DNA from 4 places in the Arthrobacter sp. 01T419 genome. Region 2 is predicted to be linked to each of the others. Evidence: riboswitches for the same ligand, from Rfam matches in the RefSeq annotation. Region 2 holds a riboswitch; each other region holds the start of a gene.
The links. Region 2 has a riboswitch for S-adenosylmethionine ahead of AC1DLO_RS19665 (DUF1737 domain-containing protein). Riboswitches for the same ligand answer to the same signal wherever they lie in the genome.
Positions count from the first base shown of each region.

Region 1: it holds a riboswitch for S-adenosylmethionine, as region 2 does, so the genes downstream of both, AC1DLO_RS18715 (hypothetical protein) here and AC1DLO_RS19665 (DUF1737 domain-containing protein) in region 2, are expected to answer to the same signal.
Region 3: it holds a riboswitch for S-adenosylmethionine, as region 2 does, so the genes downstream of both, metX (homoserine O-acetyltransferase MetX) here and AC1DLO_RS19665 (DUF1737 domain-containing protein) in region 2, are expected to answer to the same signal.
Region 4: it holds a riboswitch for S-adenosylmethionine, as region 2 does, so the genes downstream of both, AC1DLO_RS02180 (aminotransferase class V-fold PLP-dependent enzyme) here and AC1DLO_RS19665 (DUF1737 domain-containing protein) in region 2, are expected to answer to the same signal.

Region 1 is NZ_JBFTQF010000015.1:157,848-165,633, forward strand. It holds gene AC1DLO_RS18700 (ammonium transporter) at 1-862, opposite strand, end outside; gene AC1DLO_RS18705 (helix-turn-helix domain-containing protein) at 1,165-1,740, opposite strand; gene AC1DLO_RS18710 (sodium:solute symporter family protein) at 2,050-3,576, shown strand; SAM riboswitch class IV at 3,725-3,844, shown strand; gene AC1DLO_RS18715 (hypothetical protein) at 3,860-4,180, shown strand; gene AC1DLO_RS18720 (hypothetical protein) at 4,209-4,397, opposite strand; gene AC1DLO_RS18725 (VIT1/CCC1 transporter family protein) at 4,704-5,828, shown strand; gene AC1DLO_RS18730 (matrixin family metalloprotease) at 5,877-6,821, shown strand; gene AC1DLO_RS18735 (polysaccharide deacetylase family protein) at 7,101-7,786, opposite strand, start outside.
Region 2 is NZ_JBFTQF010000017.1:65,235-73,020, reverse strand. It holds gene AC1DLO_RS19680 (ornithine cyclodeaminase) at 1-775, opposite strand, end outside; gene AC1DLO_RS19675 (Lrp/AsnC family transcriptional regulator) at 936-1,367, opposite strand; gene AC1DLO_RS19670 (hypothetical protein) at 1,423-1,782, shown strand; SAM riboswitch class IV at 1,863-1,975, shown strand; gene AC1DLO_RS19665 (DUF1737 domain-containing protein) at 1,986-2,243, shown strand; gene AC1DLO_RS19660 (rhodanese-like domain-containing protein) at 2,240-2,650, shown strand; gene AC1DLO_RS19655 (O-succinylhomoserine sulfhydrylase) at 2,651-3,859, shown strand; gene AC1DLO_RS19650 (glutamate--cysteine ligase 2) at 3,870-5,114, opposite strand; gene AC1DLO_RS19645 (endonuclease domain-containing protein) at 5,373-6,200, shown strand; gene AC1DLO_RS19640 (UDP-N-acetylglucosamine 1-carboxyvinyltransferase) at 6,358-7,786, opposite strand, start outside.
Region 3 is NZ_JBFTQF010000004.1:179,384-187,169, forward strand. It holds gene AC1DLO_RS08645 (SGNH/GDSL hydrolase family protein) at 1-787, shown strand, start outside; gene AC1DLO_RS08650 (hypothetical protein) at 854-1,198, shown strand; gene metX (homoserine O-acetyltransferase MetX) at 1,221-2,342, opposite strand; SAM riboswitch class IV at 2,356-2,471, opposite strand; gene AC1DLO_RS08660 (bifunctional o-acetylhomoserine/o-acetylserine sulfhydrylase) at 2,632-3,948, opposite strand; gene AC1DLO_RS08665 (VOC family protein) at 4,187-4,825, shown strand; gene AC1DLO_RS08670 (CPBP family intramembrane glutamic endopeptidase) at 5,081-5,845, opposite strand; gene AC1DLO_RS08675 (histidine phosphatase family protein) at 5,946-6,626, shown strand; gene AC1DLO_RS08680 (DeoR/GlpR family DNA-binding transcription regulator) at 6,642-7,433, opposite strand; gene AC1DLO_RS08685 (class II fructose-bisphosphate aldolase) at 7,457-7,786, opposite strand, start outside.
Region 4 is NZ_JBFTQF010000001.1:449,704-457,489, reverse strand. It holds gene AC1DLO_RS02210 (S1C family serine protease) at 1-14, shown strand, start outside; gene AC1DLO_RS02205 (hypothetical protein) at 80-220, opposite strand; gene AC1DLO_RS02200 (hypothetical protein) at 341-715, opposite strand; gene AC1DLO_RS02195 (MFS transporter) at 796-2,241, shown strand; gene AC1DLO_RS02190 (metal-dependent transcriptional regulator) at 2,315-3,028, opposite strand; gene AC1DLO_RS02185 (class I SAM-dependent methyltransferase) at 3,058-3,834, opposite strand; gene AC1DLO_RS02180 (aminotransferase class V-fold PLP-dependent enzyme) at 3,885-5,312, opposite strand; SAM riboswitch class IV at 5,348-5,460, opposite strand; gene hisN (histidinol-phosphatase) at 5,620-6,432, opposite strand; gene rsgA (ribosome small subunit-dependent GTPase A) at 6,527-7,642, opposite strand; gene aroA (3-phosphoshikimate 1-carboxyvinyltransferase) at 7,645-7,786, opposite strand, start outside.

The sequences.
Region 1 (7,786 bases), on a different contig from region 2:
CGGATGCGGCACCGAGTGATGTCGCGTGGCCATCGCGGAGCCTCTCGACAAGGAGCCAGCCGAGGAGCGCAGCACTGGTGGCCAGGAGGGTGTTTGTCCAGGCCAGCGCGGCAATTCCATCAGCAGCCAGTTCCGAACCAGCGTTGAAGCCGAACCAACCGAACCACAACAGTCCTGCCCCGAGCATCACGAAGGGGAGGTTGTGCGGCCTGATGTTGGGATCCTTCATGAATCCGAGCCGTTTGCCGAGCACTACTGCAAGCATCAGCCCGGCCATGCCTGCGTTCATGTGCACCACGGTGCCACCGGCAAAGTCGAGGGCCGAGATCTTGCTGCCGATGATCCCGGTGGATCCGAAGAGGCCACCACCCCAGACCCAGTGGGCAATGGGCGCGTAGACGAGAGTGACCCAGAGGCCGGCAAACAACAGCCACGGACCAAACCTCACGCGTTCAGCCACCGCGCCGCTGATGAGGGCGACCGTGATGATGGCGAAAGTGGCCTGGAATCCGATGAAGACCATGTCCGGCAGCCCGGGGGCTTTCCCGCCGATGACACTGGCCAAACCGCTGAGTCCGAAGTTTGCGAACGGGTCCCCAATGAAGCCGCCCAAGGTATCCGGGCCGAACGCGAGTCCGTAGCCCCACAGGGCCCATACCACCGCGACCACGCCAATGGCGCCAAAGCTCATCATCATGATGTTGAGGACGGATTTCATCCTGACCAGGCCGCCGTAGAAGAACGCCAAACCTGGCGTCATGAGAAGTACGAGGGCGGAAGCTGCAAGCATCCAGGCTGTGGCGCCGGGATCCAGGGTCTGGGGATTCACATCCAGCCCTACGCTAAGAAATGCTGAGTCCATTTTGGGAGCCTTCCTGCATATACGGCGCTCCATGGCGCCTGCACGGCGAGACCATTTTTTAAAACGAACAGGTCCTGATACCTAACGAGGTACCGACCTTGACGAGTTGCGTTGACTCGAAGGTACAGCCGCCCTGTTTCGGCATCCGGCACGAATCATTTCAAGCACGTAACACAGAACGTCCGTGGGTTAACTTCTGAAGTCAGCCAGGTTTCCGGCTTGTTACGCGCCGGGCGCCGCAAGGAGCCAGCATCAATGGCCGCAGCCAGCGTCAGACGGCTGCGGCGTCAGCGGCTACGGCGTCAGCGGCTCGCTGCCGGCACCAGGATCCAGAGCACCTCGACAGGCTCGTCCGTGGGGTTGACCCAGGTGTGGGGTTCGCGCCCCGGGAAGGATAGGGTGTCTCCCTCTTCGAGGTCATACTCCTCGTTGGTGAGGATCAGCTTGATGCGTCCCTTGACCACATGCAGGACATCGACATCGCAATCAACGGCGTAAAGCTCGGCTTCTCCCCGGCCGCGGGGCTCGATGGAGGCCTGCAGAATCTGCAAGCGCCGCTCCGAGCGGGCCGTCAAGAGCCGTTCCACGATCCCTTGCCCGCCAAGCGAAATCCGCGGACCGTCGTCGCGCCTGGTCAAATGTGTTTCCGGCGCGGCAAAAAGCTCGCCGATGGATACCGAAAGGACTTGGCAAAGCGTCACAAGCGAAGCAACCGACGGCGATGTCAGGTCCCGCTCGACGCGGCTCAGGAAACCCTTGGTCAAGCCGGTGGCATCCGCAACCTGTTCGATGGTGAGCCGCTGCGATTGGCGGGCGGCACGAATTCTGGAACCGATGGCAACGGGTACGTTGCTCGGTTCAACGGGGAGAGCCTTCATTCACGAACCTTTCAGGCCGTTGCTGCGGCCCTGTCATTGCAGCAATAGTAGCCGGATCGCTGGCGGGGCGGGTCTTTTTTGGAGAGAGTCGGCAACGCTGGAGCACCTCGCGGGGACGCCGGCGTCTTGACTGTTACTCGCATCACTACGTATTCTCATAGGCAACAAGTGTTGTTTGTGAGGCACACTTCACAGACTACTCTCCCCAATCACCAGCGCAGAGGCCTTCCGCAAACCCGCAACAATACCCAGCGGGACCGGCGTCGGAATCCCCAAGAACTCTCTGTGCATCACTTTCAGGAGCCAACCATGGACTTCATCAATATTGCGATCGTGGTGGTGTATTTGCTTGCCATGCTGGCCTTCGGCTGGTGGGGCAAGTCGCGCACCAAGAACAACAGCGACTTCCTGGTGGCAGGACGCCGCCTCGGTCCGATGCTCTACACCGGCACCATGGCCGCCGTCGTCCTCGGCGGTGCATCGACGGTTGGCGGCGTCGGCCTCGGCTACAAGTTCGGCATCTCGGGCATGTGGCTCGTAGTGGCCATCGGCTCGGGCGTGCTCCTCCTGAGCCTGCTTTTCGCCGGCACGATCCAACGGCTGAAGATCTACACGGTCTCCCAGATGCTGAGCCTGCGCTACGGCCAGCGTGCCACGCAGACCTCGGGCATCGTCATGCTCGCCTACACCCTCATGCTGTGTGCCACGTCGACGGGTGCCTACGCCACCATCTTCGTTGTCCTCTTCGGCTGGGAGCGCTGGCTGGCCATCGCCGTCGGCGGCGCGATCGTCCTGGTCTACTCCACCATCGGCGGCATGTGGTCCATCACCCTCGCCGACCAGGTGCAGTTCATCATCAAGACGGTGGGCATCTTCTTCCTCATGCTCCCGTTCGTCCTCAACGCCGCAGGCGGCCTCGACGGGATCCGTGCCCGTGTTGACGCCAGCTTCTTCCAGCTGGACGGCATCGGAGCGCAGACCATCATCACGTACTTCGTGGTCTACACCCTTGGCCTGCTGATCGGCCAGGACATCTGGCAGCGCGTCTTCACCGCCAAGACCCCGAAGGTGGCCCGTTGGGGCGGCGCCACTGCCGGCATCTACTGCGTCCTCTACGGCGTCGCCGGCGCCCTGATCGGCCTGGCCGCCCGCGTGGCCTTGCCCAACATCGACGTCAAGGCACTCGGCAAGGACGTCGTCTACGCCGAGGTGGCAACGCACATCCTGCCCATCGGTATCGGCGGCCTCGTCATGGCCGCAGCAGTCGCCGCCATGATGTCCACCGCCTCCGGCGCCCTCATCGCAGCAGCCACCGTGGCCCGCGCCGACGTGGTCCCGTTCGTGGCCAGCTGGTTTGGCAAGACGATCAACACCGATGACACCGAAAACCCCGAGCACGACGTCAAGGCCAACCGCTACTGGGTACTCGGCCTGGGCATCGTGGCCGTGTTGATCTCCATGGCGGCGCAAGACGTCGTGGTCGCCCTGACCATCGCCTACGACATCCTGGTGGGTGGCCTCCTGATCGCCATCCTGGGTGGCCTGGTCTGGAAGCGCGGCACGGGCATCGCCGCTGCGTGGTCCATGGCCGTCGGCTCTGTCCTGACTTTGGGCTTGCTCATCGGCTACGCCACGGGAATCATCCCCAGCGAAGACGGCGTCTACGCCAACGATCCCATCTACTGGGGCCTCGGCGCCTCGTTTGTCATCTACGTGGTCGTCTCCCTCCTGACGCCCCCCACCGAGCCCGAGGTCCGCGAAGCCTGGGACCGCCGCGTTGCCGGAGCGGTTACCGAGGAACTCCCCCTGGAGGCCCACCCGGTGGCCACGCACTAGCTTCAAAGAGTTAATCACGACGGCGGCGCCGCACCTTCTTTCGGGAGGGCTGCGGCGCCGCTGCTGTGTTTGGAGTCCTTAATAGAGAGGCGCAGGGGGCTTTAATACAGAGGCGCCGAGGGCTGGCCTGCCTGTACAGTAGGAACAGCTTCAAGAGATGTGGCGCCAAGCTCCGACTTGCCATACGCCAACCCCATGTTCACGGGTGGTTCGGATGAAGAAGCGGCCCGACCCGGACCAGAGACAACCGAGCGGGCAAGAGCAACTCCACCAGGAGAAGGCAATGCCTTTGGAAACCGGCGCTAGAGCCACAGCCAGCCACACCGCACAGCCAGGCACCTTGGCCGCGCCCCGCGCCAGGCGGGTTGACGAATTCGTCCGGGTGATTCCCGGCGTCGACCTCTCCCAAGGTTCCATCACGTTCGTGGTGGATGGCCGGCTGGAACGCCACTGGCATCACGAGCCGCGACTCATCACCCAAGCCCTCTCACAAGCAGTCCAGCCTGCCCGCTGGTTCCCGGCCACGCGGAAGCTCACGCTCACAGTGGCCGCCACCGGGCACCGGGCGGGCGTAGAGCGTCACTTCATCCTGAGCGCGTTTTAGAAAGCCCAAGGCTCCGGGCTAACCGGTACTATTCGAGTTCTTCGTCCTCACGGTGTTCGTCGACGTCGAGCGGAACGGGCCGTTCGTCGTCGTCGAGGACCTCGGATTGTTCTTCCCAGTCCTCGTCCACCTCCAGGTCCTCGCTGTAGTCGTAGGCGGGATCGGCCTCGACCGTGGGACGGTCGGGGTGGCGGGCGTGGGTCTCGGTGCTGTCCATGGTGCAACCTCCGTTTGACGTGCCGCTGAGCCCATCGCCAGGCAGATCAGGCAGCCGGTCACCACGCCACCCCGCCAATTCGTGGACCCTGTCCATCCATCCCAGCACTGCCCCATCCGGTGGTCAAGGCCTCGCGGGGGCCCCTCCGTTTTTGAGGCGTACCTAAAACGTCGAGTAAGGATTACCGGCCGAAAAACCGCGAAAATTGGCGATAAAGTGGACGTGCAATGAGGCGATGAAGCCCGCCCCAGCAACCCAGGAGTCCCGGTGCACCCGCACGCAAAAACCCCGCATTCAGACAGTCCGTTGGACTCAAGCAGTCCATCGCAAGACGCAGCAGCCACCAAGTCTCCCCCGCCGTCGTCGGACATCAAGCGCTGGCGGCAGTACTTGGCCGACGAACGCGCCGAGGCCGCCGTATACCGCGAACTGGCTCAGCGCCGCGAGGGTGAGGAACGCGAGATCCTTCTGGCCCTCGCAGAGGCCGAAGGCCGCCACGAGGCACACTGGCTCAAGCTCCTTGGCGAACACGCAGGCATGCCGAAAGCTGCCTCCACCCGTAGCCAGATGCTTGGCTTCCTGGCACGGAATTTCGGTTCTGTGTTCGTCTTGGCCCTCGCGCAAAGGGCGGAAGGCCGCTCCCCTTACGCGAAGGATCCCGCGGCAACCCGCGCCATGGCGGCCGACGAACAGATCCATGAAGAGGTAGTCCGCGGCTTGGCGACACGCGGCCGCAACAGGTTGTCCGGCACCTTCCGGGCCGCGGTATTCGGTGCCAACGATGGCCTGGTCAGCAACCTTTCCCTCGTCATGGGCATGGCCGCCACCGGTGTGCCCGCCACGGTGGTCCTCTTCAGCGGCATTGCGGGCCTCTTGGCAGGCGCCCTCTCCATGGGCGCCGGCGAATATGTCTCGGTCCGCTCGCAACTGGAGCTCCTCAAGGCCACCCGTCCCACCCAGGCCACGTTGACTGCAGCCCCGTCCCTGGACATCGAACACAATGAGCTGGTCCTGGTGTATCTGGCACGGGGCATGTCGCACGAAGCCGCCGAACACCGGGCTGCCGAACGCATGGGACTCTACAGCTGCGATTGCGATCCCAGCCTGTCGCTCCACCCAGAAGTGGAGGAAACGGTGAATGAGCACGAGGCCGTCGGCTCCGCCTGGGGTGCTGCCATCTCCAGCTTCTGCTTCTTCGCCTCGGGCGCCATTGTGCCGATCCTGCCGTTCCTCTTCGGCATGACGGGCTTCGCTGCGCTGGCTGTGGCCGGTACGCTGGTGGGCATCGCGCTTCTGTCGACTGGCGCCGTCGTCGGCCTGTTGTCCGGAACTTCACCGCTGACCCGCGGCCTCCGGCAGCTCGCCATCGGACTCGGTGCGGCCGCGGCCACATATGGGCTGGGCCTCGTCTTCGGCGCTGTCATCGGTTAGTAGCGCTTGCCCGCTTGGGACGCGGGGATCAGGGACTTGGGGGAAGGCTTGCATTCGAACTACGGGTACGACGGCGGTCCGACGCCTCCCGGGCGGCGGTCCAGTACCGCCGTCGCGCTCTTCCGAAACTTGATGGTGGTGGCGATCGTCGCGGCCGTGGCCGTGCTTGTGAGCGGTTTCCTCCGGGGCGATCCCCGCATCATGGGACTGCTTCCGAACCTGGGTTCCTCGGCACAGCCGCCAAGCACCAACTCCGCCCAGGGCGCCGATCCAGGGCAGAGCACAGCTCCCGGACAAGGGGCGCGAAAAGCCGCGCGTGCCCCGGATACCCCGCCACCAGGCTTGGAAGAAGCCGGCCACGCGCTCGGCTCCCCCAGCAAGCCAGCCGGGGCAAGCACCTCCTACAAATTCTTGGCCACCAACGCCGACGGCACACCAGTGGGCTACTCTCCATGCCGGCCACTGCACTACGTAGTCAACGCGGCCCTCGCCCCTGCCGGGTCCGAGGGGCTCATCGCCGACGCCATCGCCAAGATCGCGGCAGCCACCGGCCTCAAATTCGTCGACGACGGCGCCAGCACGGAAAACCCTTCCGAGAAGCGCAAGCCATACCAGCCAGCGCTCTACGGGGATCGATGGGCGCCCCTGCTGATTTCCTGGACCACTCCCGAAGCCGCCCCGGCATTGGCTGGATCCGTCATAGGCACCGGCGGCAGCACCATGTACAGCTTTGGCTCCGGCCCCAAGAGCTACGTGACGGGAAGCCTGGACCTGGACGCTCCGCAAATCACGGAACTCCTGGGCGTCCCCGGGGGCGCCCACTACGTCTCGGCGGTGGTTCAGCATGAACTGGGCCATGTGGTGGGCCTTGACCACGTAGAGGATCCAGTCCAGCTCATGTACCCGGAAATCGGGGCTCCTGACGGCTTAGCGGCCGGAGACCTGAACGGACTCTACAAGCTCGCATCCGCGCCATGCCGGAGCGACCTCTAGCCCAGGCCCACTCCCGCCCCGCCCACTAGCCCTCCAGCCCAAATCTGCCGCGCCCACCACTGGACATGCCCAGCCTTAGGTTCGAGCAGTGGACATATGAGTACTATGTCCACTGCTTGAGACCAAGGCTGGGCATGTCCAACGGACCCTAAGCACTATGTCCAGTGCTACTCGCCTACGCTGAACATGCTCAACGGACGTCTAGGCATTATGTCCACTGCTGTTGGTCAGGGCTGGGCATGCTCAAAGGGAGTGCGCGCGTGCACGCTGGACATATCCCTAGTTCAGGGCAGTTTCCCGCACCCGGGCAGGCTTGAAGTTGGCTCCGGCGCCTGGATAGGACGGGACCTCGATCCGGGCGTGGCTGTGGATCTCGCTCAGGCTGGCTTTGGTGTGTTCGGCAATCTGTTCCAAGGTAGTCACCCACATCCCGTCCATGGCTTTGACTCGTTCGATCAGTTGTTCCAACGCGACGGCCTTGGAGGGGCGGCCGGAGATGAATGGGTGGTTGGTCAAGACGAAGCAACTACCTTGGGCGTGGTGGGCCTCGGCTTCCAGGGTCCACATCTCCAGGACCTTGGCCGGGCTTTCGATGACGCCACTACCTGTCACTCCGGGGTAGAACGCGTATTGTTCCCAATCGTCCAAGGCCCAATCCACGGGGATCTCCACGATGTCCCGTGAATCACTGTCCTGTGAACCGCCCTGGGTAACCGCCATGCGGTAGGGGGCATCGCCGTCGAGCAGGCTTGAATCGTAGAGGAAACCACGGTCCGCGAGCAGGGCCGGTGAATGCCAGTTCAGCTCCCACCACGGTGCCCTGTAGCCCAACGGCCGGACCCCGGCCACCTTCGCGATGGCTTCGAGCCCGCGGTCCAGGTAGCTGGCCTCGGTGGCGGCGTCGATTCCTTGCATGGGCTCGTGCAGGTAGCCGTGGTGGGCGACTTCATGGCCGCCGTCGACGA
Region 2 (7,786 bases):
GGATCTCGCCTTCAATCCGTGTCTGGGGATCGTATTCCACAAACACGTCGCCGAGGTCCAGGATGGCAGCGTCGAGCTCGGTCTTCCCTGGGCAGTCGCCACCGATCGCGTTGATGTGAACACCGGTCGAAACCTGGTCTGCCGTCAGGATCGTGGCGTTGGCCTTGTCCGCCGTGCACGTGGTGATGACGTCGGCGCCCTCCACTGCATGGGCCGCCGAGTCTGCAATGGTGACGTCGAAGCCGAGCGGAGCCATGTTCCGGACGAACTTCTCCATCGCATCAGGATCCGTGTCCCAAATCCTGACGGTGTTAATACCCAGGGCCGCCCGAAAGGCCAGGGCCTGAAACTCCGATTGGGTTCCGGTTCCGATCATCCCCATGATCCGGGCATCGGGGCGCGCGAGTTTCTTCGCGACCATCCCGGACGTAGCCGCCGTTCGAAGCGCTGTCAGCACCGTCATCTCCGCAAGGAACGTCGGATAGCCGTTATGGACGTCGGACAAGACACCGAAAGCTGTCACTGTCTGGAAGCCGCGCGCGGGATTCGAAGGGTGTCCATTTACATACTTGAAGCCGTATGTTTCATGGTCGCTGGTGGGCATCAGCTCGATGACACCAAATGGCGTGTGACTTGCCACCCGGGGAGTCTTGTCAAAAGATTCCCACCGCCGGAAGTCGTCTTCCAAATACTGAATCATCTCCGAGATGATGGCCTCCGGGCCCCGCACGGCCGTCCAGCGAACCATATTGCGGACATCGACAAAGCGCGTCATGTGCGCTCCTTTCCCTCATAAGCACTGTTGCTACGAGGCTACGGAGCGGCGATATGCATGCACAATTGCCAAAGTACGTACTTTTCATTGAAAATCCGTACAAAATGACGCACACGTATGTACACAATGATCATTCGGCAAGCGTCCGTAATGCGGGCGACTACCGGAGGACGGAACTAAGTAACAGGCTTGTCTCGCTATTGACGATCCCTTCGATCCCGCGGATCCTGCCCAACACTTGGTCAAAGTCGCTGAGGCTCTCCGTGCGTAGCTCAGCCACGAGGTCCCAACCGCCGTTCGTGGTGTGCAGGGCCCAAATCTCGGGAAGTCCCCGGAGCTGGCGAATAACCTTGTCCGCCGACCTGCCCTCCACCGCTATGAGCGCAATAGCCCGAATGGCAAGTGGATCAAACTCGTCGCGGACCCTCGCGGTAAAGCCAACGATGGTTCCGGAGGTGACAAGACGCTCAAGCCGGCTGTTCACGGTGGCCCTAGCGACGCCCAGCTTCCGCGCAAGGCTGGCCACGGACGCCCTGCCGTCCTCCCTCAGGGCAGAGAGGAGCTGGCGGTCAAGGTCGGTGAGTGCTGCCATAAAGATAAACGTATCGCCCATTCCACAAGAGGGGCCGAGTCCGTAGGGTATCGACATGAGCATTTACATCAGCCCCGACTCTGCCGCATGGTCGCTGACCGCCATGGCGACCGCCGCGTCCGCGGGATCAATCGATGATGCGAATGGTATGTCCAACTTGGTCAAGGAAATTTACGAGACGGAGGGTTTCGAAGCCCTGTCAGGTGTGGTCTTTGCCTTGGCTCATCACAACAGCCTCTCGCTGCATGCACTAGCCACGGCCACTGGGATATCCGTACACGAGCTGCTGGAAATCCGGAAACACCAAGGTTCCACTTTTCATCACTCCCCCTCAGGAGTAGCGTCACGGCTTGATGCCCTTCCGCCCCGTATCCAGGCAAGCCTGGAACCGCTGCCGAATGAAACCGAGGCCTAGGCCCTCGGCCGCCGTCCGGTTACGGAACATGACGACGGCCGGTGATGCAGGCCGCCGTCGCGGATGTTATTTTCTTCTTGAGTAATGAGCACCAGCGCGAAGCCCTGACTTGCTGGTCGGCAACCCTCTCTCCGGCGGGGTGCCTCAGGTGACTACTCGGCGTATCGACACTTTCGAACTGCAAGCGTGACTGAGGAGCACCAATGCCTGAACCCACCGAAGAAAAACTCTCCTACCGTCTCGTCACGGGTCCTGACACGCGGGAATTCTGCGAGAGGATCTCCACTGCCCTCGCCGAGGGATACGTGCTGCACGGCAGCCCGGCCGCGACCTTCAACGGCACGGACGTGATTGTGGCGCAAGCCATCGTCCTGCCCGCGGCGATCGCGAGCGCGGATGCGGCAGTCGCCAACGCCGTAGACCAGCTCGATGAAGAGTTCGACGGCGAGGGCCACGCATGAGCTACGCAGGCGACCTGAGTCCGCACGACGCCTGGGCCAAGCTCGAACAAGGCGCCATTCTGGTGGACGTCCGCACCGAAGGCGAGTGGGCACACATCGGCATCCCGGACACCAAAGCCACCGAGAATGATCCCTTGTTCATCCAGTGGAACTTCGCCGGCGGCATCCCCAACTCGAGATTCATCGACGAGCTGAAGCAGCAGGCCCCGGAGGAAAATGGCACCGAGTTGGTTTTCCTCTGCCGCTCCGGCCAGCGTTCCATCGCCGCCGCGATCGCCGCAACACAGGCCGGCTACACCTCCTACAACGTCCTGGAGGGCTTTGAAGGCGAGCCTGACCGCTACGGCGAGCGAACCGTGAACGGCTGGAAAAACCGTGGACTTCCGACGAACCTGGGGAACATCTAAGTGACTTTCAATCCTGACGCCGCCGGCTGGAGCCCTGACACCCAGGCAGTCCGCGGAGGCCTTGACCGCACCAATTTCCAAGAGACTTCAGAAGCCGTCTTCCTCAACTCCGGCTTCGTCTACGAATCCGCGGAAGCCGCCGAGCGCGCGTTCACCGGCGAAGACGAGCGCTTCGTCTACTCCCGTTACGGCAACCCCTCCGTGGCAACCTTCCAGGAGCGTCTCCGCCTGCTTGAAGGCACCGAAGCGTGCTTCGCGACGGCGTCGGGCATGTCCGCTGTCTTCACCGCCCTGGGTGCGTTGCTGGCAGCGGGCGACCGGGTGGTTGCCGCGCGTTCGCTGTTCGGTTCCTGCTTCGTGATCCTCAACGAGATCCTGCCGCGCTGGGGCGTCGAGACCGTCTTCGTTGACGGACCAGACCTGGACCAGTGGCGCGCAGCCTTGTCCGAGCCGACAACGGCGGTGTTCTTCGAGTCGCCGTCGAACCCGATGCAGGAAATCGTCGACATCGCCGCGGTGAGCGAGCTCGCCCACGCGGCGGGCGCCACGGTCGTCGTCGACAACGTCTTTGCCACTCCCTTGCTGCAGCGCTGCGGCGATCTCGGCGCAGACGTGATTGTCTACTCGGGTACTAAGCACATCGACGGCCAGGGACGAGTCCTGGGCGGTGCCATTCTGGGCACCAAGGAGTTCATCGACGGTCCCGTCAAGCAGCTCATGAGGCACACCGGGCCGTCCCTCTCCGCGTTCAACGCCTGGGTCCTGACCAAGGGCCTGGAAACGATGGCGCTCCGCGTGAACCATTCCTCAGCATCGGCGCAGCGGATCGCCGAATGGCTTGAGGAGCAGCCAGCCATCAGCTGGGTCAAGTACCCGCTCTTGAAATCGCACCCGCAGTACGAGCTCGCCGCCAAACAAATGAAGGCCGGCGGAACGGTACTGACCTTCGAGCTGCTCCCTTCTGCGGGACGCTCGGCGAAGGAGGCCGCTTTCGCTCTGCTGGACGGGCTCTCTGTCATCGACATCTCGAACAACCTGGGAGACTCCAAGTCCCTCATCACTCACCCGGCCACTACCACGCACCGCGCCATGGGTCCGGAAGGCCGGGCGGCCATCGGGCTGGCCGACGGCGTCGTACGGCTTTCGGTCGGTCTGGAGGACGTGGACGATCTCATCCGTGACTTGGAGCAGGCACTCAAGCAGGTCTAGCCGGGCGTGGTCAGCCCGGCGCCTCGCGCCAGTCCTGGCGCACCCAGGTGAGCACGGGCTGGGGTTTGGTGTCGCTCTCGTCCCTCTCTGAGCGCATCGTGATCTGGACGGCGTGCTGCACGACGGCGGCCAGCCCGGCGGCGTCGGGGGTGCCCCCGTTGTTCTCGCTCCAGCGCTCGGCAACTCCGCGCTGCTCGATCGCGCCATTGCCACGGCTCAGGATGGCTGCCACGCCCGCTTGTGCCAATTCGAGTTCACCCTGTTCGGCCAGGATGGGTTCGAGATACTCCACCAAGGACCAGACGACGTCGGCGGCGGGCTCCGGCCGAAAGGTTCCAAAGTCCAAGAGTTCGCCGCGCAGTCCGAAGTTGCTTGCCTGCCAGGACGCCATCCGCAAGAGCGCCGTGGGCACGGACGCAGGCTCCACGCCGGCATGGTATTCACGCACGGAGGTCTCCACCAAGGCCCTGACCAGCACTGCAATCAGCGCAGCATCCTCGGCCCGCAGGCAGACATCGGCCACCCGGACCTCCACCGTGGGGACGTGCCGGGACAACCGGGCGTCGAAGTAAACCATGCCCTCGTCCAGCAGGACACCCGTTTCGATGAGCCTCTGGACCACCCGCCGGTAGGAGGCCAGGGATCCGAAGAGGGCCGACGGTCCCGATGACGGCCAACGGTTCCACGCCTGCGTCCGGTAGCTCTCAAAACCCGTCGCCAGCCCCCGCCAGTAGGGCGAATTGGCGCTGATGGCGGTGAGGACTGCGAGCTTGTCCCGGATGTGGTCCAGGATCACCACGCCTTCCTCCGGGGACTCGATCGAGGTGTGGACGTGGAATCCGCAGGTGAGCTGTTCGTGTGCCGTGATGCCGAAGCGTTCGAGCATGACGGCGTACCGGGGATCCGGAGTGGTGTGCAAAGCGGCGTCCACGGGTGACGTGGCCAACGCCGCGATCCTTGCACCGTGGAGCCGTGCCGCGTGGCTCGCGAGGCCCCGACCCTTGCGGATCTGGTGCAACAGCTCGGCGTAACTGCGGCATGGCCGGGTCTGGGTCTCGATCTGCTCAAGCTTGAGCTCATGGCTGAGGGCGGTATCAGGGCCGTCCATGTCCTCGGGGTTCACGCTGGATTCCTGGGTGTCCGGGGTGGCGCCGTTCTGGGCCACTCCCGAAAGGAGCGCGTCGGCAAGGGCAAGCGGCTCGCCGGTCACGGGATCGACGATCAACAACTCCTCTTCCACACCAAAAGTGCGCACGGATCAATTGTGCGCCATTGCAGCCTTTGGGAAACAGGGGCGAAGTTTGGCGAGGCGGGCGGGGCGGGCGGGCGGTTTGGCGAGGCGGGCTCCCGACAGATTCTGCTGGATCATTCCTGCCAGGCGGATGGCGTGCCCCCATTTTCCGGGCATGGGCGAAAGCCACCCCGGGGATGATCCAGCAAAATGTCGGCCAACTCATCCACATACGCGACATTCCTTGGCGCGTGAACCCCAACATCGTGACTGGCTGGATCCATGGATGCCTTGGAATACCTGGTCTCAGTGGGCGGTGTCGCTCGCGTTGGTCTGCTGCGCGCCAACGGCTATACGCCGTCAGCCATCCGCAAGCTGGCCGCCGCCGGGGCACACCAACCACGAAAAGGGATTTGGGCCCTCCCGTCAGCGGATACGGAATACCTCACGGCTATTCTCAATAACGGGCAGCTCACCTGTGCCAGTGCCGCACTACGCTACGGCCTGTGGATCAAAGACAAGCCCGAACGTGTGCATCTGTCCACGCGGCACTGCCGGGGCAGGGGCTTCGTCCGGCATGGCGGTCTTCGCCTGTCTACGGAGAACGCCGTCCCGGTGGCCTCCGTAGAAGACACCGTCATTCACGCGCTGACCTGTTTGCGGGACGTGGACGCCATTTCGATTGCGCAATCGGCCATCCAAGAGTTCGGTATCCCGCGGGCAATACTCGAAAGCGAGATCTCTGCCAACTGCTACGGAAACGCGAGAAGGCTTCTGGCCAAGGCAGATGGCCTGTCCGAATCCGTACCCGAGATCAGCGCCCGCCTGCTGTTCGAATCGGAAGGCCTGGCATTTCGCCGCCAGGTCCCTATCCATGGCGTGGGACGCGTCGACTTTCTGATTGGCCGGCGGCTCATCGTCGAAGTTAACGGCTACGCCTTCCATAGTTCCCGGGAGGCGTGGAGAAAGGACATGGCACGCCTGAACGCCGCCCAGGCACGGGGCTTCGACGTCTTGAGCTTCGCTCCCGAGACGATCTGGAACAACCCGGGGCAGGTGATGGAGGAAATCCGTGCGGTCCTGGCCCTAGACAAGCCCTCCCGGCCCTAGACAACGGACGGCGATCGAATCTGCTGGATCATCGCCAGCTTGCCGAAGGCGCACCCACGGTTTACCGGGCGCCAGCGCGTGCTGGGCCCGGATGATCCAGCAGAATGTTCCGATTCGCAGTGCGCGGAGTCGAGTCCGGCCCTGAAATCCGACGCCGTCAGTCCTGGAAGTACTCGATCTTGGCGCCGATGGTGTTGAGTCGCTCGGCCAGGTCCTCATAGCCGCGTTCAATCACGTAGATGTTGCGCAACTCGGACGTGCCACGGGCCGCGAGCATGGCCAGCAGCAGGCACGCGGCGGGACGGAGGGCCGGTGGGCAACCGACTTCCGCGCCACGCCATTTGGTGGGGCCATTGACGTAGATGCGGTGCGGATCGAGGAGCTGTACCTGGGCTCCGAGTTTGTTGAGCTCGGTCAGGTAGATGGCCCGGTTCTCGTAGACCCAGTCGTGGATCATGGTCTGGCCCTCGGCATTGCCCGCGATCACCGCGAAGAATGGCAGGTTGTCGATGTTCAGACCGGGGAATGGCATCGGATGGATCTTGTCCTCGGGGGCGCGCAGCCGGGATGGCTTGGTGGTGACATCCACCAAGCGCGTCCGTCCGTTGCGGGCAAAGTACTCGCCGGAGATGTCTAATTGCTGGCCCATCTGCTCAAGCGTGGCCAGTTCGATCTCCATGAACTCGATGGGGACTCGGCAAATGGTGACCTCCGAGTTGGTCACGATGCCCGCGGTGATCAGGCTCATGGCCTCGATCGGGTCTTCGGACGGGAAGTATTCAATATCCACGTCGATCTCCGGGCGGCCAGTGATCTTCAGGGTGGTTGTCCCGATGCCGTCGATGACCACGCCGAGTCCCTGCAGGTAGAAGCAGAGGTCCTGCACCATGTAGTTGGGGCTTGCGTTGCGGATCACCGTGGTGCCGCTGCGGTGGGCGGCCGCCATGATGGCGTTCTCCGTCACCGTGTCACCGCGCTCCGTGAGCACGAACGTGCGATCGTCGCCATCGGCCGGTGGGGCCTGCACGGAATAGAAACCGGACTTGGCCTCCACAGAGAGCCCGAACTGGCGCAACGCTTGCATGTGCGGTTCCACGGTACGGGTCCCCAGATCGCAACCACCGGCGTACGGCAGTTGGTAGGTGGCCGCTTCATCAAGGAGCGGGCCAAGCAGCATGATGACGCTGCGGGTCCGGCGGGCTGCCTCCACATCCATCGAGGCGAGGTCCAGGGTCTCCGGGCGGCGAATGCGGAGATCGTTACCGTTGAGCCAAGTGCACTCGACGCCGATGGACGTCAGAACCTCGACGATCCGGTTGACTTCTTCTATCCGGGCAAGCCGACGCAGGGTGGTGGTGCCTCGGTTGATGAGGCTCGCACAAAGCAGCGCGACGCCAGCATTCTTGCTACTGTTGACGTCCACTGAGCCGGAGAGCGTGCGTCCGCCCTCAACGCGCAGGTGTGTCATCTGCCGTTTGCCGACTTTGACGATGGTGCGCCCGAAGATGGACTCAAGGCGTTCGATCATTCGGAGGCTGAGGTTCTGCTTGCCCTGTTCCATGCGGGCAATGGCGCTTTGGCTGGTG
Region 3 (7,786 bases), on a different contig from region 2:
TCCGTGGACCCGCTACGTGGCCTTGGGTGATTCGTTTACCGAGGGCATCGGCGACCCCGAGCCCAACAGGCCCGGGGGACATCGCGGCTGGGCCGACCGGGTGGCCGAGGAACTGAGCCGGGGCCACAGCGATTTCGCCTACGCCAACTTGGCGATCCGGGGGCGCCTGCTCCAGCAGATCGTGGACGAACAACTTGGCCCGTGCATGGACCTTAAGCCGGACCTTGTCAGCATCTCCGCAGGCGGCAACGACCTCATCCGTCCCGGCGGCGACCCAGATGCCCTGGCCGAGAAACTCGATGCCACCGTACAGACCCTAAGTTCCGGAGGCGCCACCGTGGTTCTCTTCAACGGACCCGACACCGTCTCGTCAGTCCTTGGGCGGATCCGCGGCAAGGTTGCCATCTACAACGAAAACCTGCGAACTGTAGCCGCCCGCCACGATGCTGTGGTGGCGGATATGTGGTCGCTGCGGCAACTTTCCAACCCGCAGATGTGGGATGAAGACCGCCTGCATTTCTCGCCGCTCGGCCATCACACGATCGCCACCATGGTCCTTGATTCCCTCAATGTTCCACACAGTCTCGAGCCGCTCCTTCCCAAGCCACTGCCCCAGCGCAGTTGGCGCGAAGCACGCTCCGGAGACCTCGTATGGGCGCGGGAGTATTTTGTGCCGTGGGTCGTCCGCCGGATCCGGCACCAGTCCTCCGGCGACGGAATCTTGCCAAAACGCCCGACGCCGGGGCCCGTCTTCGGACCGGCCGACACCGTTTTGCCTCGGAGCTGACGGAAGATCTCGACGCTTGTCACAGGGGCGGGGCTAAGCTGGAGAAAGACCTAGGAGGCCTCCACCGTGAACAATTTGATCTTCTGGATCATCGTCTGCTCTTGGCTGATTCCCATGGGGATCCGCATGTACAACCGCTCCCGCCAGCGCAGGCTCCGGGACTTCCCTCCGCAGAACTACCCTTACGGATACCCTGCACAACCTCCGGTGATCATCCCGGCTGAGCCGCAGCCTCCGGTGGCGACGCCCGCGCCGCAGGCCGCTCCGCCGTCGTCGGCTACTCCCCTGCCGAACACCGCGCCCCACGGCTACCGGGCCCGGAAACTGGCCGAACTTGACCAGCAGTACAGCGACGGGAAAATTGCCATGGAGGACTATATGAAGCTCCGCCAGGAGATCATGAACGGCTGATTCAGCCGAAGAACGCCCAGCGTCAGCCGAAGAAAGCCTCGCGCAGCTGCGGGCCGAGCTGGCCGATTTCAGTGAGGAACCCGTCGTGCCCGATGGGTGCCTCGATCACGTGTACTGAGACCTCGCCGGGCAAGGCCTTGGCCAGTTCGTGGGATTGCTCAGGGAAGTAGAGCCGGTCCGAGTCCACCGCGGCAACAAAGAACTTGGCGGTGGCCACGGAAAGCGCATCCGCCAAGGCACCCCGGCCGCGGGTGATGTCGTGGCTCATGAGCGCCTCGGTAATGGCGATGTAGCTGTTGGCGTCGAAGCGCTGGACCAGCTTGCTTCCCTGGTGGTCGAGGTAGCTCTCCACCTGGTAGCGGCCCCGGTCCCCCAACGCGGCAGCCTGAAGTGGTGCCTCGGCGCCTTGGGCGTTCCGGCCGAAGCGGAAGTCCAGTTCATCCGCCGAACGATAGGTGATGTGGGCGATCCGACGGGCCAGGGCCAACCCCGCCTCGGGCGCGGCCTGGCCATAGTAGTCACCACCGTTGAAGTCTGCGTCCTGCCGGATGGCGAGCGTCTGGGCCTGGGCGAACGCGATCTGTTCGGCTGTGCTGTACGCCCCGATGGAAATCACGGCACATCGCTTGACGCGGTCCGGATAGCTAACGGCCCATTCGAGTGCGCGGGCACCGCCCATGGATCCGCCTACGACGGTGTGCCAGCTATGGATTCCCAGGGCGTCCGCCAAGCGGGCTTCCGCCGTGGTGCTGTCCCGCAGCGTCACCAGCGGAAAACGGGAACCCCACGGCTTGCCATCGGGCGAGCACGACGACGGACCGGTGCTGCCGTAGCAGCCTCCCACGATGTTGACGGAGACCACGAAGTAGCGGTCCGTATCAATGGTTGCGCCGGGTCCAACGAGTTGCTCCCACCAGCCTTCTTCGTCGCTCTCGCCGCGGGCAACGTGCGTGCTGCCGGTCAGGGYATGTTCCACCAGCACGGCGTTGGAAGCATCGGCGTTGAGCCGCCCCCAAGTCTCGTACGCGAGGACGACGTCGGGGAGAAAACCTCCGGCTTCCAGTTCGAGTCCGCCCACGGAAACATACTTGAGCGTTCCGTCTTGGGTCCCGGAAAGGGGTATGGCTGTTGCAGCAATTGTCATTCGTTGACACCTCACATCGCGCTTGCCCGCCGCCAACAAAGCGAAGGGCCAGGTCTTCACCCGGGGCACCCCACCGCGAAAGGAGGGTTGCCGGCCAGCAAGCCGGGGCTGTCGCTGGCACTCATGACCTATACGAAGAGTCTAGGAAAACCGGACCCCTTCTGACGAAGATTATGACATCTATGTGACACTTCGCCGCGTTTTGTTCATGCAAAAGACGTTGATGGGGCCGGCCGGCGAAGATTCATTCTGCATCGCCAGCCGGCATCCGTCGGTCATTGGGGGCTGCCTAAGCGCCCTTGGCTGCCCGGAAGCCCGCCTCGAGGTCCGCAAGGATGTCGTCAACGTGCTCGATCCCGACGGACAGCCGCACCAGGCCCGGGGTAACTCCTGCCACGGCCTGCTGTTCAGTCGTCAGCTGGCTGTGGGTGGTGGACGCAGGATGGATCACCAAGGAACGGACGTCGCCGATGTTTGCCACGTGGGAATGAAGCTCCAGGGCGTCCACGAAACGCTTGCCGGATTCGATCCCTCCGCGGATGCTGAAGGACACAACAGCTCCAGTGCCCCTGGGCCCGTACTTCCGGCCGCGTTCGAACCACGGGCTGGAAGGCAGGCCTGCGTAGGCGACGGATTCGACGTCGTCGCGCTCTTCGAGCCATTGCGCCACTTTGGTGGCGTTCTCCACATGGCGTTCCACCCGCAGGCTGAGGGTTTCGATTCCTTGGGCAATCAGGAAGGCGTTGAACGGGGAAACAGCCGAGCCGAGGTCGCGCAAGAGCTGGACCCGGGCCTTGAGGATGTAGGAGAGGTTGGCGCCCAGGGCGCCGTCCTTGCCGAGGTCGCGGGCATAGACCAGGCCGTTGTAGCTGGGGTCCGGGGTGTTGAAGTTGGGGAAGCGCTCAGGATCCTTGCCGAAATCGAAGTTGCCGGAGTCCACGATGACGCCGGCAATGGCGGCTCCGTGCCCACCCAGGTACTTGGTGGCCGAATGCACCACGATGTCCGCACCCCACTCGATAGGCCGGATGAGGTAAGGCGTGGCCAGGGTGTTGTCCACGATGAGCGGCACTCCGGCCTGGTGCGCGGTTCGGGAGACGCCCTCGATATCCAGCACGTCTTGACGGGGGTTGGAGACCACTTCAGCGAAGAACAGCTTGGTGTTTGGCTGGACCGCGTCCCGCCACTGGTCAAGATTGTCCGGATCCTCGACGAAGGTCACCGAGATACCGAATTTCTTCAGCGTGTGGGCCATTAGGTTGTAGGTGCCGCCGTAGAGGCTCGGGCTGGCGACGACGTGGTCGCCAGCCTCGGCGACGTTGAGGATGGCGAACGTCTCCGCGGCCTGGCCGGAACTCAACAGGAGTGCCGCCAAACCGCCCTCGAGGCTCGCTATGCGCTGTTCCACGGCATCCTGCGTAGGGTTGCCAATCCGCGTGTAGATGGGCGCCAACTCGGCCAGCGCGAAGCGGTTGGCCGCGCTTTCAGCGCTGGGAAAGACGAACGAGGTGGTCTGGTAAATGGGGAGCGCCCTGGCCCCGGTGGCGGCGTCCGGTTCCTGGCCGGCGTGGATCTGGCGCGTTTCGAATGACCATCCTTGGGACATGCGGACTCCTGGTTGCTCGGGGCTCTCGGCCGTGATTCAGCCTGCGGGCCTGCTGTTGCCGGCCTGGTTGCCGCCAGTCTAGGGAGGCCATTGCGGGCTCCGGAAGCTTTGTGACGAACGCAGTAGTTTTCGGTCCTGGCGCGTCCCGAAGTGACCCTGAGCTGCCTTTTCGATACATCCCACCTTGGTTAGGCTTGACTTAGCTGAGAGCTCCATCACAAAGTGCCAAGATGAAGCCATGCGCATGGATCACGTCTCTTACGCTTGTGAACGAGATGGCCTACTGGCCACCACCGAGCGGATTTCCGCAGCATTGGGAGTGGACGCAGTCCGGGGCGGAGTGCACCCGCGCTTCGGTACCCGGAACATGATCATCCCCCTTGCTGACCACAAATACCTGGAAGTTGTCGAGGTCCTTGACCACCCGGCATCTGACAAGGCACCTTTTGGACAAGCCGTCCGTGCACGCTCCGCTGCAGGAGGTGGCTGGATGGGTTGGTGCGTCGCTGTTGACGACCTGAGCCCATTCGAACAACGACTCGGACGCGCGGCTGTCCCCGGTAACCGCAAGTTTCCGGACGGCCGCGAACTCGTCTGGTCGCAAATCGGCATCCTGGGACTCATCGCCGATCCCCAGGTCCCGTACTTGCTCCGTTGGGAGGGCGACCCCTCGCTTCATCCGTCCCTCGTCTACCCAAGTGACGTCAAGATGTCCAGCCTCACCATTGCCGGCTCGGCGGAACGCGTCACCGAGTGGCTGGGAGAACCCGTAGAAAAGCCCCTTGAGGACGTCGCAGTCCAATGGATGGCTCCGCACGGAACGCCGGGAATCATGTCGGTAACGTTCGAAACCGCCAACGGAGCCGTCACCATCTGACGGCCCATCGGGCCAGGACGGCCCGGAAACTTCGGCCGCCATATGCGGGTGCCAATGACGTCACCCCGCGATGGCGGCCGAATCCTTTTAAACTCAACTTAACGCACAACGCGGCGGGCTTGTGGCATCCGGCAGCATGCGTCTAAGTTGGGCCCACGCTGGCAGGGTTCCCTGCCCGAGCTTGCGAGGGAAGGGGGCCTGCGGGGAGGAACGAGCGAGCATGCAGAGGATGGCTCACTCCCGTCGCTGCACCCCCTATCCCAGTCCGATTGCCTTGCCGAAGACGCTGAAGCCGACGAACGCCACGATGTCCAGGAGTGCATGCGCCACCACGAGCGGCATGACCCGTTTGGTCCGGGTGTAAATCCAGCCGAACACCAGACCCATGACCGCATTGCCGATGAAGGGTCCGAAGCCTTGGTACAGATGGTAGCTGCCGCGAAGGAGCGCACTGAGCCCGATCGCCAGCGGAGTGCTCCATCCGAACTTCCCGAAACGGTCCAGAAGGTAGCCAACCACGATGACTTCTTCGACGACGGCGTGCCGGACAGCGGACAGGACAAGCACAGGCACCGTCCACCAGTAGGAGTCCAGGCCGCTGGGGATGATCGCCGTCGTGATTCCCAGGGCGCGACCGGCCGCGTAGAGGCCCAGTGACGGGATTCCGATCAGCGCAGCGAGACCCAGTCCCTGGAGCGCGTCGCGGCCTGGCCGGGCGAAGTTGAAGCCCAGCCGGGTGAATCCTGAGGGACTCTCCGCCGTTTGGCGGTGGATCGACAGGAAGTAGAACACCAGCACCACGGGGACCAGTGCGAACGCAATATCGAGCAGCTGGTATGTGAGATCGAAGTACTCACGGGTGTTCTGGGAACGATTGAGGGTAGACGTTGCCTGGGACAGGGGCGCCCGAGTCATCTTGTCCAACAACTGCACCACGGAGTACACGGCCGATTGGCCCAAGGACAGGCCGAGGACAATCAGCACTTCGGCGCGCAGCCGGCGCGTTGAGGCAAGGAGCATGCTCCTATCTTGCCTGCATTTGGCTGATGTTTTCCCGGGAGTTCATTCTCCGAGGGTCGCCTGCGCGGCACCGGTGGCAGCGGACCCTATGCTTGGTGGGATGAGCGCGCCAGCACGAATCTTCATGATCCGGCACGGCCAGTCCGCCGCCAACGCCGACACTTCCATCTACAACCGTGTCCCCGACTACCGCATCCCCTTGACGGAGCTCGGGATCGAGCAGGCGCAGGCCGCAGGTGGGGAACTGCGCAAGAAGCTCGACGGCGAGCCCGTGTGCGTCTACGTCTCGCCGTACCTTCGGGCATACCAAACCCTTGAGGCACTCAATCTGGGCAACCTCACGGAGAGGGTGATCGAGGAACCCCGGCTGCGTGAACAGGACTGGGCAAACTTCCAGATCGCCGGAGATATCGGGGACCAAAAGGAGCTTCGCAACCTCTACGGCCATTTCTTCTACCGGTTCCGCGAAGGAGAATCCGGTTCCGATGTTTACGACCGCATTTCGTCCTTCATGGAAACCTTGTACCGGCATTGGGAAAAACCCGATTACGCGCCCAACACCCTGCTGGTGACCCACGGCCTCACCATGCGTCTTTTCTGCATGCGGTGGTTCCATTGGTCGGTGGAGTATTTCGAGTCCCTCAACAACCCGGGCAACGCGGAGCTACGGACACTTGTCCGCAACGATCAGGACAAGTACGATCTCGACACGCCGTTCAGCCAGTGGGTGCAGCGCAGCACCGACGAAACCGTGTTGAACGCTCCCCCGGTGGTCTTCTAACGGGCAGGCTCCGAGCTAAGCGTCCTTGGCCACGATCACTTCAGTGCCGCTCGCTTCGAACGCGGCCTTGTCTTCTGCCGTGATCCCGGAATCGGTGATGAGCCGGCGGAAATCGTACCCGGCCATCGCCGCGAACGCGCGTTTGCCGATCTTCGTGGAATCGGCCAGGACATAGGAATCCGTCGCACGGCGTGCCATGACGGTATTCACCATGGCCTCGCCCTCGTCCGTGATGGTGGGGCCGATCTTCGGATCAACTCCGTTGACGCCTATGAAGGCGATATCCAGGGCAACCTTCTGCATGATGACATCCGTATAGGGCCCTACAAGTTCATACGAACGCGGGTTCAGGATGCCACCGGTGACCATGATCTTGATGTTGGGGCGCACGGCAAGCTGGGCCGCGATATTGATGGCGTTGGTGACCACGGTCAGCATGGGCCGGTTGGAGGGTGCGTTGAGGTCTTCGCGGGTGGACAGGACCTGGGCCAGGGCCGTATTGGTGGTCCCACCGCTGAGTCCGATCACGGCCCCGGGCACGATGAGTTCGGAAGCGGCCAGGGCAATCTGCTGCTTCGCCTCCGCGTGATCATCCCTGTTGTAACGCCCTGGGAGCTCGTAGGCAACTGATCCCGTGGTTGCACCGCCGCGGGTACGGCTCAGGAGCCTTTGCTTGGCGAGGCTGTCGAGATCACGGCGCGCCGTGGCTGGTGAGACGCCCAGGCGGGTCACGATATCCTCGACCTCAACATGCCCTGACTCGGCGAGGAGATCAAGGATGGCTGTCAGTCGATCGTTGCGGGTCATCACGAACCTTCCGGAAATTGAGGCTAATTCACTTTCGCGAACAGCGTCAGCAAACGTGCGGTTTCCAACACGAGCGCATCCCGTCCGGCCTTGATGTACTTGCGGGAGTCCACCACGGAGGGGTTGGCATCCAGGTACTCACGGACGGCGCGGGTGAAGAACCCGTTCAAGTGTGTGGATACGTTGATCTTAGTCATACCGGCCCGGATTGCCGCCACCAGCGTCTCATCTGCTACGCCCGAGGAACCGTGAAGGACCAGCGGTAGCTGGACGGCCTGCTTCAGCCGGGTGATCAGCGCCAAGTCCAGGGTGGCGCTCCGTTCTGTCATGGCGTGCGAGGAACCGACCGCGAC
Region 4 (7,786 bases), on a different contig from region 2:
ACGCGGACTCATGAAAGAGCCAGTTCCGTAGAAAGCCGGTTCGCCAGAAAGCCGGGGCCTTGATGGCCCCGGTTTTCTGTTACTTCTTCCTCATCCTCAAATGGGCCACGGGATCCACGGCAGCGTCGGATTCGTGCTTGGCACGCTTCACGGCCCGTTTTTCCTTGATGGACTTGATACTCTTCTTCGTCTCGTGCTGGTGAGGCGCTTTGTCAGGCATGTCATGCTCCCTAACTACGGATCTTCCCTGAGATCCTGCAAAGAGGGTCCTGAAAGGCCCTCTCCTTGTAAGTTACGCCTGTTTCGGCCGAAAGCAACCGGCCGCCAAACGGACCAACAGCTAGGCTTCCGACGCCGGGACGTCCACTATGCCCACGAACCGCGAGCCGATTCCTTCGTACTCGCTGCGGACCTCTCCGGGCAGGATTCCGGGAACCTCGCTGTTCCGGTGGTGCCCACAGAAAACGTAGGTGAACTCCGGCCACCACTTCTTGGGACGGGCAGCCTCGGTGTAACCGCACACGACACAACTCAGGTGAACCCAGACGGGACGCTTGCCGGTGCGGTTGGCGCGCGATTGGACGAGCCACTGCGGTGGGTTGTCCTGCAGCTCGGTCAGTTCGGCTTTTGAAAGCCTGGACGGGATGCCGTGGCGTTGGGCCATTTCCATCGAAATATCAAGGGCCAGTGCGGCGTCACGTCTGCTTATCACCATTCAACGATACGGGACTATCGCCGTGGCAGAACCCCGGAGGAATCACGGCGCCAGTGGACAGGCAGGCGTAGGCTGTGCTCATGACCGACGCAGCGGCCCTGCTGCCAAGCACTCCGCTGCAAAAGCGGGTCCTTGTTGTAGCTATTGTGGCTTCCTTCATCGCCATTTTGGATGGCTTCGTAGTGAACCTCGCGCTCCCGGCGATTGGCCGCGAGCTGGGTGGTGGACTCGTCATCCAGCAATGGGTGGTGGATGCCTACCTCTTGACCCTGGGCGCGCTGATCCTGGTTGCCGGATCCTTGTCCGACCATTTCGGACGTGCGCGGATCCTGGAATGGGGACTCGCCGGTTTCACCATGACGTCCATCATCTGCGGGCTCGCCTGGAACGGGGAGGTGCTTGTGGTGTCACGGGCCCTGCAGGGGATCGCCGGAGCACTCCTGGTTCCGAGTTCGCTCGCCATGATTGTCACGTTCTTCTCCGGACCGGCGCAGTCCAAGGCGATCGGCCAGTGGTCCGGCTGGACCAGCGCGGCAGCTATCGTGGCCCCGCTCATCGGTGGCGCCTCGGTGGATCTGTTGTCCTGGCGCGTCATCTTCTTCATCAACGTGATTCCGGCGGTCGCCGTCTGGCCGATTTTGGCGGGGTTGCGGAAGTCCGACGCCGCCACGGACAGGAACAAGAGGATCGACTATCTTGGCGCCTTCCTGGCCATGGTGGGACTCGGTGGCCCGGTCTACGCCTTCATTGAACAGGGGCGGATGGGCTGGGGGAACATGCTGGTCTGGATGCCCCTCGCGGTCGGGGTGGTCGGGATGACCCTGTTCCTGATCCACGAAGCCAGGACCCCGGAGCCAATGCTGCCCCTCCGGCTCTTCGGCATCCGCAACTTCGGTTGGGGAAACCTGGCCACGCTGGCGATTTATGGTGCCCTCTCGCTGGGATTCTTTGCGGTGGGCATCTATTTGCAGCAAGTCGGAGGAATGAAGGCCACGACGGCCGGCATCGCTCTGCTTCCCGCGACTGTGATCCTGATGCTCACGGCCTCGTTCTTCGGCGGGCTGGCCGGCAAGTACGGTCCGCGGTGGTTCATGACGGCGGGTCCGTTCATCTGTGGAATCGGGTTCCTCATGACCATGGCGGTCCAGGAGCCCTTGAACTACTGGACGCAAGTGCTACCCGGGCAGATCGTGTTCGGAATCGGCCTCAGCACCTTGGTGGCGCCCCTCACCGCTGCGATCCTGGGGGCCGTTCCCACCGAAGAGGCAGGGATCGGCTCCGCGGTGAACAACGCGGTAGCACGTATTGCAGGCTTGATCTGCATCGCGTTCGCCGGGCTCATCATCGGCCCTGTCTTCAGCCGCCAAGGTCTCATCAATGCGGTGGTGGTCACCGCTGTGCTGTTCTTCATCGGGGCGGCGGCATCCGCCGTCGGGATCCGGAACCCGGTTTTGGCCCCTGCGGTGACGGAATCTCCGGAAGGTCCAGCCCCCGACGACGGCGGGACGGCAGCCCGGCGCGCCTGAACAGTGCTTTCCAAGACGCAGTGCTTTCCAAGACGCAGACCGCTCCAGTGACTGCGGTCCAGCGACAGTTTGGTCAGCGTTCCGCGAGGACGCAACCTTCGTGAGCGGTGTCCGTCGCCACCCACAGTGCGGAGGTGACTTCATCGGCGAGATCGTAGTCGCGACTGCCCGGACCTTTGCCGATCCGTACCACCAGGGCGCCTCCGAACGGTTTGCGGCCAATCACTTGGATACTGGCGTCAAGGTCGATTTCCTCGGCGGACAGGTAGCGCAGCAACTCGGGGTTTTCGTCGCTGATCCGGGTGATCTTCCCTGAGTGGCCGTCGTCGAGCTCGATCATTCGGTGCGCGTGCGGCAAGGTCACCGAACCGTCCGCTGCGGGGATGGGGTCACCGTGGGGATCCCGTCCGGGATTGCCCAGCTTGGCTGCCATACGATCGATGAAGGTGTCCGAGACGGCGTGCTCGAGCATTTCGGCCTCGTCATGGACTTCGTCCCAGCTATAGCCGAATTCCCGCACGAGGTAGGTCTCGATGAGGCGGTGCCTGCGGACCATGCCGAGGGCAAGCTGCATTCCTTGGGGCGTCAAAGTAATGGCGCTGTAGGGCTGGTGGTCCACCAGGCCTTGGTCCTTGAGCTTGCGGACCATCTCCGAGACGGAGGAATTGGCGACGCCTAGCCGCTGTGCCAGCTGCGAGGACGTGATGGGTTTGTCCTGCCACTCCGTGAAGGAGTAGATGACCTTGACGTAGTCCTCGATCGAGGAGGAGGGCGCACTGGTCTTCACGGTTCCAAGCCTATCGTGAACCGGCGGCCTCAGACCTTCCACGCCCGCCAGCTCTGCGTGAGGTACGGCAAGGGGATGACCTCGCCCTCAGTGTGACCCAGATGCTCGAAGAGATACCAGCCGAGATTCCCCATGACCTTGGCCCGGGTGGCGTCATTCGCCCTCAAGTAATAACTTCGGGACTTCACCAGTTCGAGGATGTCAGCCGGCGTTACAGGATCCTCCCAACGCGTCACGTGGCTTTCGAGGCCAGCGAACTCCGGGCCCACAACAGGACGGAAGTCTGGCTTGTGGACATCGCCAGCATGCATGATCCGGGACAAACGGTGGACCCAGGGCACCGAAGTGTCCAACTGGTTCCAAATCAAGCCGACAACACCGTGGGGCCGGAGGATCCGAGAAATCTCGGTGCTGGCTGCGAGGGAATCGCACCAGTGCCACGCTTGGGCAACGCTGACGACGTCGAATGCTGAGTCCGTCAGTCCAGTTGCCTCAGCCGTTCCCTCCAAGGCGACCACTTGGGGAAACGCCTTGCGCAGCTGCGTGAGCATGTCAGTGGAAGGGTCCACCGCAGAGACGTTCAGCCCGCGCTCGACCAGGAGCGCAGTGAACTTTCCGGTACCGGCTCCCAGGTCCGCCGCGTCCCGTGCCCCTTCCGGCAGCAGCCAATCGACCGAATCCGCGGGGTACCCGGGCCGGACGCGGTCATAATGTTCCCCGCCGTCCTGGAAACTCTGACCGAGCTCAAGGCGCCGTTCCTCGTAGAGCTTGGGGCCGGCCGAGGTGCCTTTGTGTCGCGGGGCCACGTAGCAACTCCTTCGTAGGACATGAAAAATACCCTACGAATCTACCGCAATCAGTCAGTGCTGCAGGGAGCTGCGCCCGCGGTCCCGGGGGTGTTGGGAGCCCACTCCGGGTAGCTGCGGTGGTCGTTTGCAGGCACCCAACGGCCGGCGTCCACGACGTAATCCCAGCCGAGGCCATTGCTCTTGAGCGCCTGGATGCCCGCGATGAGCCGGGTCGCGTCTTCCAGCCGTGACCCCACGCCGAAACTGGCCCGCAGGGATCCGGACGGGAGGCCCAAGCGCTTGAGCAGCGGATGGGCGCAAAAGCGCCCATCGCGCAGGCCAATGCCGTGCTCGGCCGCAAGATAGGCCGCCACGAGGCCTGCGTCGTAGCCCTGGAGCGAGAAGTTGACCACGCCGATGGTGTCCTGGGGATCGGTGTCGCTGAAGATCTGGTGGACGGTCACGCCGTCGATCTCGTTGAGGCCGTCAATCAAATGGGAGCGGATGGCGGCTTCGTGGGCGTGCCACTCGTCATGGTCGAGGCTGGCGATGACCTGGGTAGCCCGTGCAAGGGTGGCAGCACCGAGTACGTTCGGGGAGCCGCCTTCGTGCCTGGCCGGTCCCGTCGCCCAGCTGACGGAGTCAAGGCGTGCCTCGCGGACTGCGCCGCCTCCAGCAAGGTGGGGTGTGCCGGCGTCGAGCCAGTCGGGACGACCCACCAGGACGCCTGCACCGAACGGCGCATAGAGCTTGTGCCCCGAGAAAACCAAGTAGTCAACATCCGTGGCGGCAATGTCGATCCGGCGATGCGGGGCGAGCTGCGCCGCGTCCACCACAATCCGCGCGCCGAATTCGTGCGCCAGGGCAGCGAGAGCCTTGATGGGCAGGATCTCACCGGTCACGTTCGACGCGCCGGTGACTGCCAGGAGGCTGATGCCCCCGTGGGAGAGGGCGGTGCGCACATTGGCGATAGTCTCGGCCAAGGTTCCCGCGGCAACGATGCTGCGGTGGGGGACGCCTTGCCACGGCAAGAGATTGGCGTGGTGTTCGATGTCCAGATAAAGGACTTCCCCAGTGTGCCGACCGTCCTCAACCGGCAAGCAGCCGGCCAGAAGATTGAGGGAATCGGTGGTGTTGCGCGTGAATATGACGGAATCGTCTGCCCGCCCGCCAACGAAATCACGGACGATGTTGCGGGCGTTTTCATAGACCGAGGTGCTGATCTGGGATGCGTAGCCTGCGCCCCGGTGGACGCTCGCGTAGTACGGCAGGATCTCGTTGAGGTACGCGGAAACCACTGTCAACGCGGGTGCCGAGGCGCCGTAGTCAAGGTTGGCGTAGCGGACGTGGCCGCCCTGGATCAAGGGTGCCTGCAATTCGGCGCCGGTGACCGCGGCGAGTGGGCGTGATGCCGGAGACGGGCGGGCTGATTTGTTGTGCTGGGCTTCTCCGTCGAATTCGGAGACGGTGGGAGAAGTGAACGTGGCTGTGCTCATGGGACCTCACTCAAGAGGGACCCCTGCGTGCAGGGGATCCGCGCTTGCCGCATCCGTTCCGGACCGGCCGGGTCGTCACCCGGGGCACCCCGCCGCGATGGAGGGTTGCCGGCCAGCAAACCGGGGTTTCGCGCTGGCACTCGTGACCTGTAAAGAGACTAGGACACCGGCAAGGCGGGTTCCAATGTGACTCCGATTGTTAAGCGGATTATTACGGTGGCCGGAAAATGTGCCTTCTGCCGAAGAAAAAGTGGCGGTCGTCCCGAAAATGGGACGTCCGCCGTCGATTATTCAGTGAGCAAGGGGCTCAGAGCAGGTCGTCGAGCTCGGGGTTGAGTCGTTTGAGGACCTCGGAGTGCAGGATCGAGTTGGTGGCTACGGCATTGCCGCCGAAGGGGCCGTCCGCGCCTTCGAGGGACGTGAAGCGTCCGCCGGCCTCGGTCACGATCGGCACCAGGGCCGCCATGTCGTAAAGCTGGAGTTCCGGCTCGGCGGCGATGTCCACGGCGCCCTCCGCCACGAGGCAGTAGGACCAGAAATCGCCGTAGGCGCGGCTGCGCCAGACATCATTCTCCAGTCCGAGGAAGTTGTCGAGGGAACCGTGCTGCTTCCACTCGGAAAGTTCGGAGTAGGAAAGCGAGGCATCCTCAAGCCGTGACACATTGGATACTTTCAGCCGGGTGGCAGCGGCAAGTGACCGGCCCATATAGGCGCCCGAGCCCTTGGCAGCCCACCAGCGCTTGCCGAGCGCCGGAGCACTGACAAGTCCCACCACTACTTCGCCCTCGTCCACGAGGGCGATCAGCGTTGCCCAGACGGGTACGCCACGCACGAAGTTCTTGGTCCCGTCGATGGGGTCGATGATCCAACGCCTCGAGCCGTGGCCGGTGCTGCCGAATTCTTCCCCGAGAACGGCGTCGCGGGGGCGGGAACGGGAGAGCTGCCCGCGGATTGCTTCCTCGGCAGCCTTGTCGGCATCGGTCACCGGGCTCAGGTCGGGTTTGGTCTCCACCTGGAGGTCCAGTGCCTTGAACCGCTCCATTGTCAGGGAATCGACGGAGTCGGCCAGGACATGGGCCAACCGAAGGTCGTCGTTGTAGCTCGAATCGGGTTGGGTCATGGTTCCAAACTACCGTCTATTCGCCCGTGAACCGGGGAGGTAGGACGGCAAGCGGCGCGCAGTCAGTTGACGGTGCTGTTAATCGATCGTGCTGTTAATTGACAGTGCCCAATTCCTTGGCCTCTTGGGCTTCCATGCGCGGGTCCGCGCCGAGGAGCCGGCGCAGCGACGCCAAGCGGGCGGGGCCGGCCTCGCCGGCGTGGCCATCAGCGACCCAGGAATCCAGACCGCAACGGACCGCGGTGGCATCGTGCTTGCAGCCCCGCTCGCACGCTTCGGTTCCAGGTTCCAGATCCGGGAAGGCGTGCAGGATGCGATCCGGGTTCACATGAGCCAGGCCGAAGGAGCGGATGCCGGGCGTATCGATGATCCAGCTGCCGCCCGGGGCGTTGGTGAGCTTCAGGGCAAGGGCAGAGGACGAAGTATGCCGCCCGCGCCCTGTCACCGCGTTGACCCCGCCCGTGGCGCGTTCGGCGCCAGTGAGGGCATTCACCATGGTGGACTTCCCGACGCCGGAATGGCCCAGGAGCACGGTCACCTTACCGTCGAGGTAGTCCCGCAACTGACCGACAGCGTCGCCATCTAGCCGGGCGGACAAGCCGTCGTCGGAACGGGCATCGATGCCCGAAGCGCCTGCGTCGGCGGTCCGGCTGATGATGATGGGGAAGCCAAGGCTCACATAGTTGGCGAGCAGTTCCGTCGGATCCTTGACGTCCGCTTTGGTGACGAGCAGCAGCGGCTCGATTCCGGCGTCGTACGCTGCCACCAAGGCGCGGTCAATGAATCCGGTCCTCGGCTCCGGGTTGGCGGCCGCAACAACCACCACCAACTGGTCGGCATTTGCCACGACGGCCCGTTCGATGGGATCCGTGTCATCGGCACTTCGCCGCAGGAGGGTCTTTCGCTCCTCGACGCGCACGAGGCGGGCGAGGGTGTCCGGGGCTCCGGTCACATCGCCCACGAGTGCAACGAAGTCTCCTGGAACCACGGGGGAGCGCCGAAGTTCCCGGGCTCGGGCAGCAATGACGACGCGCTCGTTGCCCGAGCCTTCGCCCACCACCGCCGTGTAGCGGCCGCGGTCGACTGTAATGATGCGCCCGATCACGGCATCGTCGTGGCTGGGGCGGTCCTTCGTGCGGGGGCGTGTGCCCTTCTTGTTGGGTCGGATCCGGACATCGGACTCATCCCAGGAACGTGCGTCGCGAGCCATCGTTAGTTGCTTGTCTCCGTTGAGCCGGCGTCCGCCGGCGTCGGGCCACCGCTGAGCATTGAGGCCCAGATGTGCGGGAATTCGGGCATGGTCTTGGAAGTGGTCGCGATGTCTTCAACCCGGATGCCCTCGACGGCGAGCCCA